Regions from separate parts of the Comamonas sp. CAH-2 genome, predicted to be linked through region 1. Evidence: predicted binding sites of a transcription regulator. Region 1 holds the regulator's gene; the other holds the start of a gene.

What was found. Region 1 encodes FNR, which switches genes on or off when oxygen is low (the NO sensors DNR and NnrR bind a similar motif). Its sites were predicted from a motif close to TTGATNNNNATCAA; they were not measured.
Region 2: the regulator FNR is predicted to act here: its motif matches at 4,628-4,641, upstream of napE (periplasmic nitrate reductase, NapE protein).

Annotation. Positions count from the first base shown of each region.
Region 1 covers NZ_VSWF01000042.1:2,326-10,449, forward strand. Annotated here, with positions in the region: gene mobA (molybdenum cofactor guanylyltransferase MobA) at 1-124, shown strand, start outside; gene FYM52_RS16460 (thioredoxin family protein) at 723-1,046, shown strand; gene FYM52_RS16465 (hypothetical protein) at 1,210-1,422, shown strand; gene FYM52_RS16470 (cell division protein ZapA) at 1,419-2,003, shown strand; gene FYM52_RS16475 (sulfite exporter TauE/SafE family protein) at 2,351-3,070, opposite strand; gene hemN (oxygen-independent coproporphyrinogen III oxidase) at 3,076-4,455, opposite strand; gene fnr (fumarate/nitrate reduction transcriptional regulator Fnr) at 4,660-5,385, shown strand; gene FYM52_RS16490 (hypothetical protein) at 5,457-5,762, opposite strand; gene FYM52_RS16495 (FixH family protein) at 6,009-6,296, opposite strand; gene ccoG (cytochrome c oxidase accessory protein CcoG) at 6,372-7,802, opposite strand; gene ccoP (cytochrome-c oxidase, cbb3-type subunit III) at 7,874-8,124, opposite strand, start outside.
Region 2 covers NZ_VSWF01000023.1:34,753-42,876, reverse strand. Annotated here, with positions in the region: gene ccmA (heme ABC exporter ATP-binding protein CcmA) at 1-262, opposite strand, end outside; gene FYM52_RS12940 (cytochrome c3 family protein) at 267-905, opposite strand; gene FYM52_RS12935 (nitrate reductase cytochrome c-type subunit) at 920-1,414, opposite strand; gene napA (periplasmic nitrate reductase subunit alpha) at 1,436-3,931, opposite strand; gene FYM52_RS12925 (chaperone NapD) at 3,924-4,220, opposite strand; gene napE (periplasmic nitrate reductase, NapE protein) at 4,213-4,371, opposite strand; gene FYM52_RS12915 (NnrS family protein) at 4,722-5,957, shown strand; gene FYM52_RS12910 (Rrf2 family transcriptional regulator) at 5,959-6,408, shown strand; gene groES (co-chaperone GroES) at 6,718-7,008, shown strand; gene groL (chaperonin GroEL) at 7,111-8,124, shown strand, end outside.

The DNA of each region.
Region 1 (8,124 bases):
CGACGCCTGGACCGCGCAACATGCCCAGGCCCTGTGCCGCTTCGATGCGGCGGGCGACGACGTGCATGCCTTCGCCAACGCCAATACCCAGCAGGAGCTGCGCCTGCTGGAAGACTCGGCCTAAGCCCTGGCACACCGCGCGGGCGATTACTGCCGCCCTGCGCATCCATGCTCCTCCGCCCCCGCCACTAGGACCATGCCGCCTTGCTTAAGGCCTCAATGCACTGAGCACTGAGCACTGAGCACTGAGCACTGAGCACTGAGCACTGAGCACTGAGCACTGAGCACTGAGCACAGGCCGTGGCCAGACAGGACCGGCGCCGTGCGGGCCGCACATGGCTCCCAACGTCGTGCAGGCTTGGCAGCCGGCCTAGCTCGCACTGCTTCGCACGTCTGCCAGGCTTCAACTTCGGCCCCGCTCTCTCATGCATCAAATCGACCTACAACGCAGATGCAGCAAGCACCAACAGCTCTCAAAATTGCAGTAGCCACGAAACAGACCAGCTTTCTTCCTCCGCACTGGCGCACAGCCCTGCACCCTCCGCAAACCGATGCCGCCTGACCGCCGTATGCCAAGCGGCGGGCCGCTGCGATCCCGCCACTGCACCACCTCCAGGCGAATGCGCACCCAGGTGACAAGGACAAGCGCCCACGGTTTGACGGCACCCGCCGCTTGCAGCGACGATGTGCGCTTTGCTGCCCCACCACCCTAGGAGTCCCGCATGCCTTTTGCCACCGCCTTCACCGATCCCGCCCCAGCGCCCGAGGACCTGGCCGACCTGCCAGGCACCGTCGCTGTGGAGTTTGGTGTCGACTGGTGCCCGCACTGCCAGGCCGCCCAGCCGTTTTTGCGCGAGGCGCTGCACGAACGCCGCGACATCACACACATCAAGATCGAAGATGGCCAGGGCCGCAAGCTGGGCCGCCACTTCAAGGTCAAGCTCTGGCCCACCCTGGTCGTGCTGCGCCAGGGTCAAGAAATCGGCCGCGTCACCCGCCCGCAATCGGCCCAGGAAGTCGAAGAACAATTGCCTGTCGCCGTCTGACCGCCCCTGGCCGCCGGGGCCACACAGGCATCTGTCGGACACGCGCAGAACCGCCTGCCCCGGACAATTGACAGCTTGATACAAGCAGGAAGCCCCAGACCGCTGCACTTGCGGTGAATTTGCCATCCACGGCCAAGGGGGCGTCCTACAATTGAGGCCATCCATGACGACACCATCCATTCTTGACCCCGTGGCCGAGCGCATCGAGCTTCTGCTGGAGAAGTACGAAGCGCTGCAACATGCCAACCGCCTGCTGAGCGCAGAGGTCCATGCGCTGCAGCAAGAGCGCGACTCGCTGCGCTCACGCCTGAAGGCGGCGCGCGCCCGGGTGGATGCGTTGATCGAACGCCTGCCTGCGAATCAAGAAGCGCCATGAGCCAGATCGAAATCCAGATCCTGCACCAGGACTACCTGCTCACCTGCCCGGACGGCCAGGAAAACCAGTTGCTGGAAGCCGTGGAACGCGTCGACCAGCAGTTCCAGCACATGCGCAACACCAGCAAGCTGCGCTCGCGCGAACGCGTGGGGGTGTTGCTGGCCGTGAACCTGGCCTACGAAAACCTGGAATTGCGCAAGCAGCTGCAGGCCCTGCAGCAACAGCTGGCTGATATGCAGGAGCTGGGGGAGGCCGGATTGCCCGATATTGCCGAACCCGATCCTTTGCTGCTCACGCTGCAGGCCCAGGCCGAGCACGACGCCCAGCTGGCCGCCCAACTGCTGCACCGGCTGGACACGGCCCTGGCGCCGGCACCCGAGGCCGACGCACCGTCCTACCCCGCACAACTGCAAGTCCAGGCCATGGCCACAGCACCTCAGGTTGCACAGGCTGAAATCGCCTTTCAAACCATCCCGGACAGCCTGCCTGGTGCAGCGACCTTGGATACCACCGCAAGCGCTGCCGATTTAGACAATGACATTCGCGTGGAATTGCCACCCGCCGGTTCACAAGCCCTGTAAAATCACAACCGTCTGCAATCCTCCGGGCTTTATATTGCCTTGAACCAATGCTCTGTGAGCACGGGCTTGATACATTGCCTGGCAAGCGTGATCGTCTCGCGTCAGATGAACCCAATGCTAGGTTGCTCTCGCCCACCTGAACCCCCGGTTCAGGTTGACGGCCCGGCGGCTTTGCAGACACCTTCACCGCCTTGACGCAGGCATCCCCCAAAAAACCAACCACATGCTTGGCCAGGCCGCCTGAATTGGCGCCCGAATAGCTTTGGCATGCTTGGTTGTTCATATGCACAGTGGTCCTGCAACTGCTGCAACTGCTGCAACATGGTGCCGGAGGCGCCGCCTGCCACCTAGCGGCACCACATGGCGGGGGTAAAGATCAGATCCATCCAGAGCGCCCACAGCGACACCGCCACCAGCATCAGACCGGCCACGCGGGTGCCCCACTCTGCCCGCCAGCGGCGCACCCGCCCACTGAGCCAGCGCCACGCGTACGGTGCCAACCACAGCCACAACCCGCCCCCCACGGCAAACGCCACCATGCTGCCAGCCCCTGCCACAGCACCACCACTCAGGGCGGCCACCAGCACGGCGGAATAAAGCAGGCCGCATGGCATCAGCGCCCACGCAATACCCGCCAGCAGCCCCCCGCCGGGCAACGCCAGCACGGGTTGGACCTTGGCCCAGGCCGCACGGCCAGCGCGCTCCAGCCATGCCGGCTGCTGTCCCTGAAACACCATGAGCAAACCCCAGGCCAGAATCAGCAGATGCATCAGCACCCACACCGGGTGCAGCAAGGAGGTACGGTCAGAGAACCAAGCCACCTGCTCCATCGCCAGGGCGGCCACCGCCCCCAGCATGCCGTAACCCAGCAAACGCCCGGTGTGGAATTGCAGGGCCGCCCAGCCAGGCACGCCGCGGGACGACGCCACAGCGGCGCCGGCATGCAGGCGCACGGCATGGGCCTGCCCCTGGATGACGGCATGGCAGGGTGCGGCACACATGGCAAGACAATGGGGCCCACCCACGAGCCCCATGAAAAATGCCGTCCAAAGCAGAGAAAGCGCCATAAGGATCAGATGATCCGCGAAAACCTGGCCCGGTTGCGGTCTGCCTGCAAATAACGGTCAAACACCAGGGCGACGCCGCGCACGAAGAACCACCCCTTCTCGGTCACCTTGATGCAGTCGTCCTGGATTTCCACCAGGCCTTCTTCTTGCTGGCTTTCGAGTGCAGCGATTTCCGCCGCGAAATACTGCGGGAAGTCGATCAGCCATGCGTTGTTGATCGACTCGAACAGCACCTCGCCCTGGCACATGATGGTCATGATCACGGCGCGGCGGATCAAGTCATCGCGCGTCAGCGCCAGACCGCGCACCACGGGCAGGCGTCCCTGGTCCAGCAGGTCGTAATACTCTTCCAGCGTCTTGGCGTTCTGGCTGTAGGTGGCGCCTACGCGGCCGATCGCCGAAACCCCCAGCGCAATCAGATCGCAATCCGGCTGGGTGCTGTAGCCCTGGAAGTTGCGATGCAGTCGCCCCTGGCGCTTGGCCACTGCCAGCGCATCCTCAGGCAAGGCAAAGTGGTCCATGCCCACATACACGTAGCCCGCATCAATGAAACTGGCGATGGCCGCCGAGAGCATGTTCACCTTGTCTGGCGCAGGTGGCAAGTCCTGCTGCAGGATGCGGCGCTGGGCCTTGAAACGCTCGGGCAAGTGGGCGTACGCATACAAGGCAATGCGATCCGGGCGCAGCTGTGCCACCTGTTGCAGCGTGCGCGCAAACGATTGCGCGTTCTGCTTGGGCAGGCCATAAATCAGGTCCACATTGATGGACTGGAATCCCAATTCGCGCGCAGCGGCCACCAGATCGAACACCTGCTCGGCGGGCTGCTCGCGGTGCACGGCCTTTTGCACATCGGGATCGAAGTCCTGCACGCCGAAACTCAGGCGGTTGAAGCCAACTTCCTTGAGCACAGCCAGGCGCTCGCGCGTCACCGTGCGCGGGTCCACCTCGATGGAATACTCGCCAGCAGGATCAAAGGCGAAACGCTCGCGCAGCATCTGCCACAGCTCACGCAGCTCGTCATCGGACAGGAACGTGGGCGTTCCTCCGCCGACATGGAACTGGCTGACCACCTGCCCCCGCCCGCAGTGCTGCAGGTGCAGATCGACCTCGCGCTCCAGATAGCGCATGTACGTGGCAGCACGCTCATGGTGCTTGGTCACGATCTTGTTGCACGCGCAGTAATAGCACAGCGATTCGCAAAACGGGATGTGCACATACAGCGACATCGGCTGCTTGGCAGCCGCAGCGACTTTGCGTTGCTTCAGAGCCAAGATATAGTCGCTATCACCAAACGCTTCCACAAACCTGTCTGCTGTGGGGTAAGAGGTATAGCGTGGACCAGGTACGTCGTAACGACGCAGGAGTTCGGGTGTGACGACAGTCATGAATCTTTTTTCCTTGATTGTTAGACTGTGCACCAATGGCCCGCAACCATCCTTGACGTGAATCAAGAGGTCTGCGATCAAGCAATGCCACAATTTTGACAAGCATCATTCACCGCAATCCCAGTTGTAACAGCTTCTTTTTTACCGACCTTTAACGCACCGCGTGACCCGCAAGAATGCCTGCACCACGCCGCGTCCGAGTACATGACCCCTCCAACCATCAAAGTCACCTGTTCCAACTGCAACCTGCGCGAGCTGTGCATGCCTGTGGGGCTGAGTGAGCAGCAGTTGCAGCGCATCGACGAAATTGTGGCCACCCGCCGCAAGGTCAAGCGCGGCGGCACCCTGTTCCGCAACGGGGAGCCCTTCACATCGCTGTATGCCATCCGCACAGGCTTTTTCAAGACCTGCGTGGCTACCGAAGATGGTCGCGACCAGGTGACAGGCTTCCAGATGGCCGGCGAGATCATTGGCCTGGATGGCATCGTGCATGACCACCACACCTGCGATGCGGTGGCCCTGGAAGATGCCGAAGTGTGCGTGATGCCGTTTGACGGGCTGGAGGAGGTGTCGCGCGAAGTGACGGCCCTGCAGACCCACGTGCACAAGGTCATGAGCCGCGAAATCGTGCGCGAGCACGGTGTGATGCTGCTGCTGGGCAGCATGCGCGCCGAAGAACGCCTGGCGGCCTTCATCCTAAATCTGGTGCAGCGCCTGCACGCACGCGGCTTCTCGTCGTCGGAACTGGTGCTGCGCATGACGCGCGAAGAGATCGGCAGCTACCTGGGCCTGAAGCTGGAGACGGTCAGCCGCACTTTCTCGAAGTTCGTCGAAGAAGGCATGGTGGAAGTCAAACAGCGCCACGTGCGCATTCTGGATACTGCCGCGCTGCAACGCTTGGTCAACAGCCACCAGGACTGCAACAAGTAACCACCTGCCGCTGCCTCAGCGCAGGTACACGAAAAAAGGCCTCTCTGGATTTGCAGGGAGGCCTTTTTACTTCACGCGTTGTTGGGATAGCAGGCTTGCAGCCGCTCGGGATCACCAAGCCCGGCCGACGGCGCCTGGGCTTGGGCATTGACCGCGGCGCTGGGCAGGGCCAGCACCATGGTCATCCAGCCGGCCACGGCGAAGACCGCCCAGAACGCAAAGAATGCCAGGGTGTAGATGGCCGTGCGCGACAACTCCACCGCCTGCCCCATCCACAGCATGTCGTGCGGGTCAAACGCCGCGAAAACCAGCATCTCCATCACGCCGGCCGCCACAAAGGCCGGCCAGCCAATCCACATCCAGCGTCGTGTCCACATAAAAGCACTCCTTCGCAAGGGGTTGTGCATAAATTGTGTCCACAGGCACTGCACCCTGGTTGTGGGACAAACACTGAATAAAAAAACATAGCTGCCAGCGCTTGATTCCATTGAATTTCAAATAATTTTCTATTTGAAACCTACTGATTACATGCGCCAGCAGCTATGTTTTAAGCCAATCCCCTCTGCGCGGTCATGCCCCCCGTGCTGCCGAGAACAGCACAAACGGCCTGTCAGCACGCCGCATCACTTGGGTGCCAGGTTGGGCAAATCGTCCGCAGGGGTGGCGGCATGGTTGCGCACCGCGTGCGCAGGCGCATGGCTTTTGTCCGGGTTGCGCAATTGCTCGTTGATGTTCACGCCCTTCTGGTAATAGTCGGGGTCCACAACCGGGTCCGCGCCACGCGTGGCAATGACCAAGGTGACAATGCCCGCCACCACCACAATGGCAGGACCTGCCAGCACCAGCCACACATGGCCGAATTTCCACCAGGGAGCGGTCGAGACTTCGGGCTTCATTTCAGCTTGAGACATCCTAGACTTTCTGAGAGATAAACACACATTGCGCACAATGCCCAACGGCAGCGTGCGCCAGACCAGCAATCACCATCAACGCGGCACCACGAACACCGATTTTTCGGACACACGACCCTCGCCGCTGCGCGCATCGATATCGAACACGATGTGGTGCGAACCGGGCTCCGCCACCCCGTAGGGGATCTGCACCCGCACGGCCACGCCGCGCGTCTGGGCGGGCAGCACTTCAACCTCGCCCCCCTCGACCAGTTCGATCCCGTTGAGCCCATGCACCTGCACATGGTAGGTCTGGGTGGCCTCGGTGGCGTTCATGACCTGCAGCCGATAGACATTCTCGAGCTTGCCACCGGCCACGATCCGGGCCAGCGAGGCTCGGTCACGGATCACGTCCACCTTCAACGGCTCGCGCAGCGCCATGCTCACCACCATCGCCACCGACAGGCCGACCAGAACCGCACCGTAAATCAGCACCCGAGGACGGGCGATGCGCCGCAGGATCTGGGAGCGTGGCCAGCGCTGGGTAACGGCGTTTTGCGTCGTCAAGCGGATCAGGCCCCGCGGGTAATGCATGTTGTCCATCACGTTGTTGCACGCATCGATGCACAAGCCACAGCCGATGCACTCGTACTGCAGGCCGTTGCGGATGTCGATGCCCACCGGGCAGACCTGGACACAGAGCTTGCAGTCGATGCAGTCGCCCAGTCCCTGGGACTTGTAATCCGCATCCTTCTTGCGCGGACCGCGCGCTTCACCGCGCACGGTGTCATAGCTGACCACCAGCGTGTCCTTGTCAAACATCGCGCTCTGGAAGCGCGCGTAGGGACACATGTACTTGCAGACCTGCTCGCGCATGTAGCCGGCATTGCCATAGGTGGCAAAACCGTAGAACAGCACCCAGAAAATCTGCCAGCCACCTTGCAGGGCCAGCAGCTCGCTGCCCAGCTCGCGGATGGGCACAAAGTAGCCCACAAAGGTGAAGCCGGTCCACAAGGCAAACGCCACCCACAGCAATTGCTTGAGCGATTTTTTCCAAACCTTCTCCCAGGTCCAGCCGGCCTGGTCGAGACGGATGCGCGCACTGCGGTCACCTTCGACCTTGTGCTCGATCCACATGAAGATTTCCGTGTACACCGTCTGCGGGCAGGTGAAGCCGCACCACAGGCGCCCGGCCACGGCCGTGAACAGGAACAGGGCCAGTGCACTGATGATCAGCAGCCCCGTGAGGTAGATGAAGTCCTGCGGGTACAGCACGTAGCCGAACAGGTAAAAGCGCCGCGCGCCCAGATCGAACAGCACCATCTGGCGCTGCCCCCAATCCAGCCAGGGCAGGCCGTAGAACAGCAGCTGCGTGGCCCACACCATCAGCCAGCGCCAGCGCATGAAGGTCCCGCTGATGGAGCGCGGATAGATTTTCTTATGCGCTTCGTAAAACGAGACAGATTTTTCCTGGCTTTCCGCTTTGATAGGAATGACTTTTTGCGGTTTCTTTTGCTCGGAACTCATGAATTACGCTCCCCTAATCGCACCAAATAAAAAGGCGGCACACAGTGCCGCCTTTTGGATCGCCACAACGATCAGTTAGCCGCTGCGGGCTTGTGTGACAAACCCCAGACATAGGCGGTCAGAACGTCGATCTGGGCAGGGGTCAGCTTCTTGTCCTGCGCAGGCATTTCGTTCATCTTGCCATTGTTGATCATGTCCACAATCGCCTGTTCGCCCCAACCGTGAAGCCAGATGTCATCGGTCAGGTTAGGCGCGCCGAGCATGGTGTTGCCCTTGCCGTCCATGCCGTGGCAGGCTGCGCAAGCGGTGAACTTGGACTTGC
Region 2 (8,124 bases), on a different contig from region 1:
GGTACGACAGCTGCCGCTGGAACGCGGGGCTGGATGCGATGACACGCTGACCGCACCATGCCAGCGCCCCGGCACGCCAGGGCATCAGCCCGGCCAGACTGCGCAGCAAGGTGCTCTTGCCAGCGCCATTGCTGCCCTTGAGCTGCAGCACCTGGCCGGCCTGCAGGCTGAAATCGATCTGGCGCAACAGCACCCGGCCATTGCGGAGGCAGCCAAAGCCAGCAACGTCCAGGCTCCGTGGCGCATGCTCCGCAGACACCATGCGATCAGGGCTTGGCCATGGCGACAGGGGCTGGCACCACCTGGCCCGGGCTATCACTGGGGCCCACGCCCGGAGGAATGTGTGGCAGCTGGTGGGCAATTCCCTTGTGGCAATCGATGCAGGTTTTTTCCTTGTTCGCCAGGTAGGTGGAATGCATGTTCTGCGCCCGCTGACTCTGGCGTGTGAAGTCCATGGAGTCGTAGTTGTGGCAGTTTCTGCATTCCAGGGAATCGTTGGCTTTCAGGCGCGCCCATTCGTGCTGCGCCAGCTCCAGGCGCTTGGCATCAAATTTTTCCGGCGTATCCACCGTTCCAAAGATCTTGCCCCACACCTCCTTGGACGCCTGCATCTTGCGCGCCATCTTGTCGGTCCAGTTGTGCGGCACGTGGCAGTCCGAGCAGATCGCGCGCACCCCGGAGCGGTTGGTGTAGTGGATGGTGCTCTTCAGCTCGGCGAAGACGTTGTCGCGCATTTCATGGCAACCCGTACAGAACTTCTCGGTGTTCGTGACTTCCATCGCGGTATTGAAAGCCCCCCAGAACAGGATGCCCGCAATGAACCCGCCAATCGTCAGGAACCCAAGGCTGAAGTGGACGCTGGGGCGCCGTATGACGGCCCAGTAGCGCTTGAGTAATTGCAGCATGCTTGTGCCCCAGTTCATGGTTTCTTGGATGCGTTCGCAGGATTTTGCAATGCTTTCAGGAGCAGGCTGTCCACATCCTGGAATGTATTTCTTACGAAAGGCGTCGCATTGTCCTGCCCCACATGGCACTGCACGCAAAAGTAGCGCCGGGTCGAGATCTGCGCCAGGGTATTGCCATCGCGGTCCTGGTAGTGGGTGATGGAGACCGGGATCGCCTGAGAAACTTCCGCCTTGGTGCGGGAGTGGCAATCCATGCACTTGTTGAAGTTCTTGTCGACCTGGTAGCCATCGATGCGGTGCGGAATCACGGGCGGCTGCTGCGCGTAGTTGCGCGTGCGGCGCACATCATCGTTGATGGGGTTGCCCAACACCGGTGGCTTGGTGGTTTCCAGCAAGGGTGCCGTGCCGCGGGCCTTGTCGTACAAGGGCTCGGCGGAGGCCATGCCGGTCGCGGTGACCACACCGATACACAGCATCAGTGCCATTCCCAGTTTCTGTATGCGTTTCATGGGGTGCTCCTCTGCTTGTCCTCAGACCTTGGTCAGCCTCACGGCACACTTCTTGAAGTCGGTTTGCAACGAGATCGGATCGGTCGCGTCCAGCGTCACCTTGTTGATCAGCTGGCTAGCGTCAAACCATGGCACATAGACCAGACCACGCGGCGGCTTGTTGCGGCCACGGGTCTCCACGCGTGAACGGATGGCGCCACGGCGCGAGGCGACCTCAACCTCGCTGCCCCGGCGCAAACCCAGCGCTTTGGCATCGTCAGGGTGCATGTAGCACAGCGCATTCGGCACGGCACGGTGCAGCTCGGGCACGCGGCGGGTCATGGACCCGGAGTGCCAGTGCTCCAGCACGCGACCGGTGGACAGCCAGAACGGGTATTCCTGATCGGGAGCCTCGGCGGCCGGCTCATACGGCAGGCCAAAAATGACCGCCTTGCCATCTTTGTGGCCATAGAACTCGAAACCGGTGCCCGGCTTCACATACGGATCGGTCCCTTCGCGGTAGCGCCACTTGGTCTCCTGCCCATTGACCACCGGCCAGCGCAGGCCCCGCACCTGGTGGTAGACATCGAACGGTGCCAGATCGTGGCCATGGCCCCGTCCGAACGCGGCGTACTCCTCGAACAGCCCCTTCTGGGGGTAGAAGCCAAACGACTCGGCTTCGTGGTTGTTGTACCCCGCCTCGATGTCGGTCACGGGGAACTTGTCCACCTGGCCATTGCGGTACAACACATCGAACATGGTCTTGCCACGGTACTGCGGGGCCTTCGCCAGGAGCTCCTCAGGCCACACCTCCTCGATCTTGAAGCGCTTGGCAAACTCCATCAGCTGCCACAAGTCAGAACGTGCTTCACCCGGCGCCTTGACCAACTGGTGCCAGAAGTGCGTGCGGCGCTCAGCGTTGCCGTAGGCACCTTCCTTTTCCACCCACATGGCGGTCGGCAGAATCAGGTCCGCCGAGGTCGCGGTGACGGTGGGGTAGGCATCCGACACCACGATGAAGTTGTCCGGATTGCGATAGCCCGGATAGCCTTCCTGCACCAGGTTGGCGGCGGCCTGCATGTTGTTGGTCACCATGACCCAGTAGGCATTGAGCTTGCCGTCCTTGAGCATGCGGTGCTGCAGCACGGCGTGATAGCCGGGTTTTTCGGGGATGGTGCCCTCGGGCAGCTTCCAGATCTTTTCCGCGGTCTTGCGGTGCTCGGGATTGGTGACCACCATGTCCGCGGGCAGGCGGTGCGAGAACGTACCCACTTCGCGTGCCGTGCCACAGGCCGAAGGCTGGCCCGTCAGCGAGAAGGGACTGTTGCCCGGGGTCGCGATCTTGCCGGTGAGCAGGTGGATGTTGTAGACAAGGTTGTTGGCCCAGACGCCGCGCGTATGCTGGTTGAAGCCCATGGTCCAGAACGACACCACCTTGCGCTTGGGGTCCGCATACAGCTCGGCCAGCTCCTTGAGCCGGTTGGCCGGAACGCCCGTCAGCTTGGTGGTGTATTCCAGGGTGTAGGTGGAGACGAACTTGGCGTACTCCTCATACGTCATGGGCTTGGCCCCCCCTGGGTCTGCCGCATTCTTGGCGGCTTTCTGCAAGGGATGCTCGGGGCGCAACCCGTAACCGATGTCCGGATTGCCCAACTTGAAGTTGCAGTGCTTGGCCACGAACTCCTGGTTCACACGCCCCGTGGTGATGATGTGGTTGGCAATGTAGTTCAGGATCGCCAGGTCGGTCTGCGGCTTGAAGGTCAGCTCAATGTCTGCCAGTTCATACGAACGGTGCTCAAAGGTGGACAACACGGCCACCTTGACATTCGGCGCACTCAAGCGGCGATCCGTCACACGCGTCCAGAGCACAGGGTGCATTTCCGCCATGTTCGAACCCCAGAGCACAAAGGTGTCCGTGGCTTCGATGTCGTCGTAGCAACCCATGGGCTCGTCCATGCCGAAGGTGCGCATGAAGCCCGCTACCGCCGAGGCCATGCAATGGCGCGCATTCGGATCAATGTTGTTGGAGCGGAACCCGGCCTTGAACAGCTTGGATGCGGCATAGCCTTCCCAGACCGTCCACTGGCCCGAGCCGAACATGCCCACGCCGGACGGCCCCTTTTCCTTGAGCGCCTTCTTGAATTGCTGGGCCATCACGTCGAACGCGGTATCCCATGACACGTGCTGGAATTCCCCATCCTTGGCGTATTTGCCATTCTTCATGCGCAGCAACGGCCGTGTCAGACGGTCCTCGCCATACATGATCTTCGACAGGAAGTAGCCCTTGACGCAATTGAGGCCCCGATTCACTTCGGCCTGGGGATCGCCTTGGGTCGCCACCACCCGGTTGTCCTTGACGGCCACCATCACGCCGCAGCCGGTGCCACAGAAGCGGCAAGGCGCCTTGGACCATTTCATGGGCGTGCTACCACCCGCTTGCGCGCCCTCCTGGGAGATGGCGTGGATGGGAATGCCTGCCACAGCGCCCGCGGCGGCGGCAGCAGTTTGACGAACGAAATCGCGACGGGTGCTAGTCATGGGAGACTCCCTCGTTAAGTAATTGCCGGGGTTCTGCGTGCTGGTACACCAGAGAGACGTTCAGTACGCCATCGATCAACCGAATGTGCGCCACCTGATCCAGGATGAAGTCGGCGCTGGGACCCTCCAGGGTGACCACCAGCTTGCCGTCTGGATGGGTGCCATGCACTTGGACAGGCCCCATCGTGGTCAGCGCCTGCCCGACGGGATCCAGCGCCTGCGGCAGGACATGGACCACCAGGCTGGCAATGTGTAGCTCATCGGCCATTGAATGCGGGGCTTCAGGCATGCGGAGGACCCGCAAACATCTGGAAGATCCAGACCAGGAAGCCGTAGCCAGCAATGATCAAACCGGCCAACACCGGCGCCATCACCACCGTCAGGAAAGCGAAGCTGCGCAATTCTTCTTTGCGCGTCGTGGGATTCTTTTTCTCAAGCATGTGCCACCTTTCTGGATGACTGTGCAGGCTACGGCGGCTTGGCAAGACCTTCAATCCGCCCCAACCCGCACAGCCATGAACACTTGCACCGACTTTAAAGACATTGACCAAACATTCAATTGATGCGCATCAAATCGATATTCAAACTTAGCCTTCACCCATTAAAAAACACAGCAACCATCCGCTCCATTCGAAAATCTCTATCGATAACCGCAATATCCACAGCAATTCATACATCAATCAAACAATTAAAAGATTGATTTAAATCAAATAAAAATAATCATTTCAAACAGAAATATTCAGAAACATCTACCCTGGATGCAGGTTTTGTATTTATTGAAAAAACTGCAATGACTAGCCTTCTGAAAATCCAGGAACCGTCCACGCCGGAACCGCCGCAGCATCCGTCCCTGGTGGCCTTTCTGGAACTGGGGTTTCGGCCGCTGTACCTGTGTGGCGCCCTCTGGGCCATGGCGGCTGTATCGCTCTGGGTGTTTGCCCCCTCGCTGCTGCAGGGCGTGGTGGCCGGGGTCTTCTGGCACGCCCATGAAATGTTCTGGGGATTCATTGCAGCCATCACGGTGGGTTTTCTGCTGACCGCCACCAGCAACTGGACCGGCATGAATCCCTTGCAAGGCCCTGCACTGGGCGCACTGGTGCTGCTCTGGGCCACCGCACGCCTGGGCTTTCTTTGGCCCGGCGCCGTCGCCTTTACGGTGGCAAGCACCGCCGACCTGCTGTTCATCGCCATGGCAGCACTGGCGATAGGCCGCTGCCTGCTCGCACGCCAAAGCCGGCACAACTACCTCCTGGTTCTGCTGCTGCTTGGCATGGGCAGCGCCAACGCGGCGTACCTCTACGCGTGCTGGCACCAGCTCGACTACAGCGTAGTAATGCACTATTTCTTCACGGGCATGCTGTGCATGGCCGCCATTGCCTTGCTGATTGCCAGGCGGGTGATTCCATTTTTTGCCACGCGGGCACTCCCGCAACTCAACGTGTCGCGGCACACGCGCAGCGGTCAATGGCAGGCGGGATTGGCCGCTTGCGGCATCCTGGTGTGGCAATTCGGTCCTGATCCATGGGCCGCCCCGCTTTTCGCCGCGGCCGGGCTGCTCACCCTCTGGCACGTGATGGCCTGGAAGCCCTGGGCCGTGCTGCGCACGCCATTGCTCTGGATCCTCTACCTAGGCTATGCCGGGCTGGGACTGGGCCTGTGGGCCGCAGCCGCCTACGCCCTGGGCTGGACGGCACGCATGTCCTGGCCGGTCCACGTGCTCGGCATGGCCGGATTTGGCGCCCTCATCGTCGGCATGATCACGCGCACGGCCCTGGGTCACACCGGGCGAGCATTGGTCGCCGACCGCAGCATGGTGTGCAGCTATGGACTGGTGTTCTGCGCCGTTGTCTTGCGCCTGGTGGCCCTGGGCGCCAGCACCCACCCCGTGCCCTGGCTGCATGCCAGCGCCGCATGCTGGGTCTTGGCATTTGCCGTTTACTTATGGCGCTTCCTTCCAATGCTGGTGCGCCCACGTGCTGACCAGCGCCCCGGAAAACCCGTCCCCCTCCAACGCCGGCCTCACTAAGATGCGCCTGACCACACTCACCGACTATGCGCTGCGGGTCCTGATCTACACCGGCGCCCACAGCGAGCGCCTGTGCACCATCAGCGAAATTGCCAAGGCCTTCGATATCTCGCAGGCCCACTTGATGAAAGTGTCCCAAGTGCTGGCGCAGCAAGGGTGGATCACCACGGTGCGCGGGAAAAACGGAGGCTTGCACCTGAGCAAATCCCCCCAGGAGATCCCGCTGGGGGCGGTGGTGCGCAGCATTGAACCCGACTTCAACCTCGTCGAATGCCTGGGCCCCAACAACCACTGCCGGCTGACCGGCGGCTGTGCGCTGACCTGCATCCTGAATGGGGCACTGAAGGCGTTTTGGCAGCACCTGGATTGCTACACGCTGGCCGATGTGATCGCCCGCCCCGGCTTGCCAGTCCTGGCGCAGTGGACCCAGCCCATCGCCATCAGCCGTTGACGCACCACGCTCCGAAACCTCGGCCCGCGGCAAGGGGCGCACCGCACAAAAATTCTCAAGTTGTTGTTTTGCAAAGAGTTTTTTGGGCAACCAACCTCGCCATCGGGTCCAGCGCCCCCCTGCACAGAGATTGCGTGACGTCAGCGAGGAACACCCACCCCTTGAAAGCCAAAATTTTTACCTTATTATTAGCACTCGATGGGGTTGAGTGCTAACAGCACCGTTCCACAGCTTTTTCAAGCCACCCTGCCCATTTGCGACAGCGTGGCGGACCTCTTCAACCTTGTTGATTGATACCTAGGAGATGTTATGAACCTGCGTCCTCTGCACGACCGCGTGATCGTCAAGCGCCTGGAAAACGAAACCAAGACCGCTTCGGGCATCTTTATCCCTGACAACGCCGCCGAAAAGCCTGACCAAGGCGAAGTGCTGGCTGTCGGCCCCGGCAAGCGCAACGACAAGGGCGAGCAAATCGCTCTGAACGTGAAGGTGGGCGATCGCGTGCTGTTCGGCAAGTACTCCGGCCAGACCGTCAAGATTGACGGCAACGAACTGCTGGTGATGAAGGAAGACGACCTGTTTGCGGTCGTTGAAAAGTAAATCGCACAGCGGTCCTCTTCAGAACTTTGAAATTTCATAGCTGCTAGCGCTTGATACACAAGAGCTAACAGCCAATTTGAACCAGATTTGTAGGAGCCAAAAATGGCAGCTAAAGACGTAGTATTTGGTGGCGAAGCACGTGCTCGCATGGTGGAAGGCGTGAACATCCTGGCCAACGCGGTCAAGGTGACACTGGGCCCCAAGGGCCGCAACGTGGTGCTGGAGCGCTCCTTCGGCGCCCCCACCGTGACCAAGGACGGCGTGTCCGTGGCCAAGGAAGTGGAACTGAAGGACAAGCTGCAAAACATGGGCGCCCAGCTCGTGAAGGAAGTGGCCTCCAAGACCAACGACATCGCCGGTGACGGCACCACCACCGCCACCGTGCTGGCCCAAGCCATCGTGCGCGAAGGCTCCAAGTACGTGGCCGCCGGTCTGAACCCCATGGACCTGAAGCGCGGCATCGACAAGGCTGTCGCCGCCCTGGTGGAAGAGCTGAAGAAGCAATCCAAGGCCACCACCACCTCCAAGGAAATCGCCCAGGTCGGCACCATTTCCGCTAACTCTGACTCCGACGTGGGCGAAATCATTGCCCAGGCCATGGACAAGGTCGGCAAGGAAGGCGTGATCACCGTGGAAGAAGGCAAGAGCCTGGCCAACGAACTGGATGTCGTGGAAGGCATGCAATTCGACCGCGGCTACCTGTCGCCCTACTTCATCAACAACCCCGAAAAGCAAGCCGCGATTCTGGACAACCCCTTCGTGCTGCTGTTCGACAAGAAGATCAGCAACATCCGTGACCTGCTGCCCACGCTGGAGCAAGTCGCCAAGGCCGGCCGTCCCCTGCTGATCATTGCCGAAGACGTCGAAGGCGAAGCCCTGGCGACCCTGGTGGTGAACACCATCCGTGGCGTGCTGAAGGTTGTGGCCGTGAAGGCCCCTGGCTTCGGCGACCGCCGCAAGGCCATGCTGGAAGACATCGCCATCCTGACAGGCGGCAAGGTCATCGCTGAAGAAGTGGGCCTGACCCTGGACAAGGTGACCCTGGAAGACCTGGGCCAAGCTGCCCGCGTCGAAATCGGCAAGGAAAACACCACCATCATCGACGGTGCTGGCCAG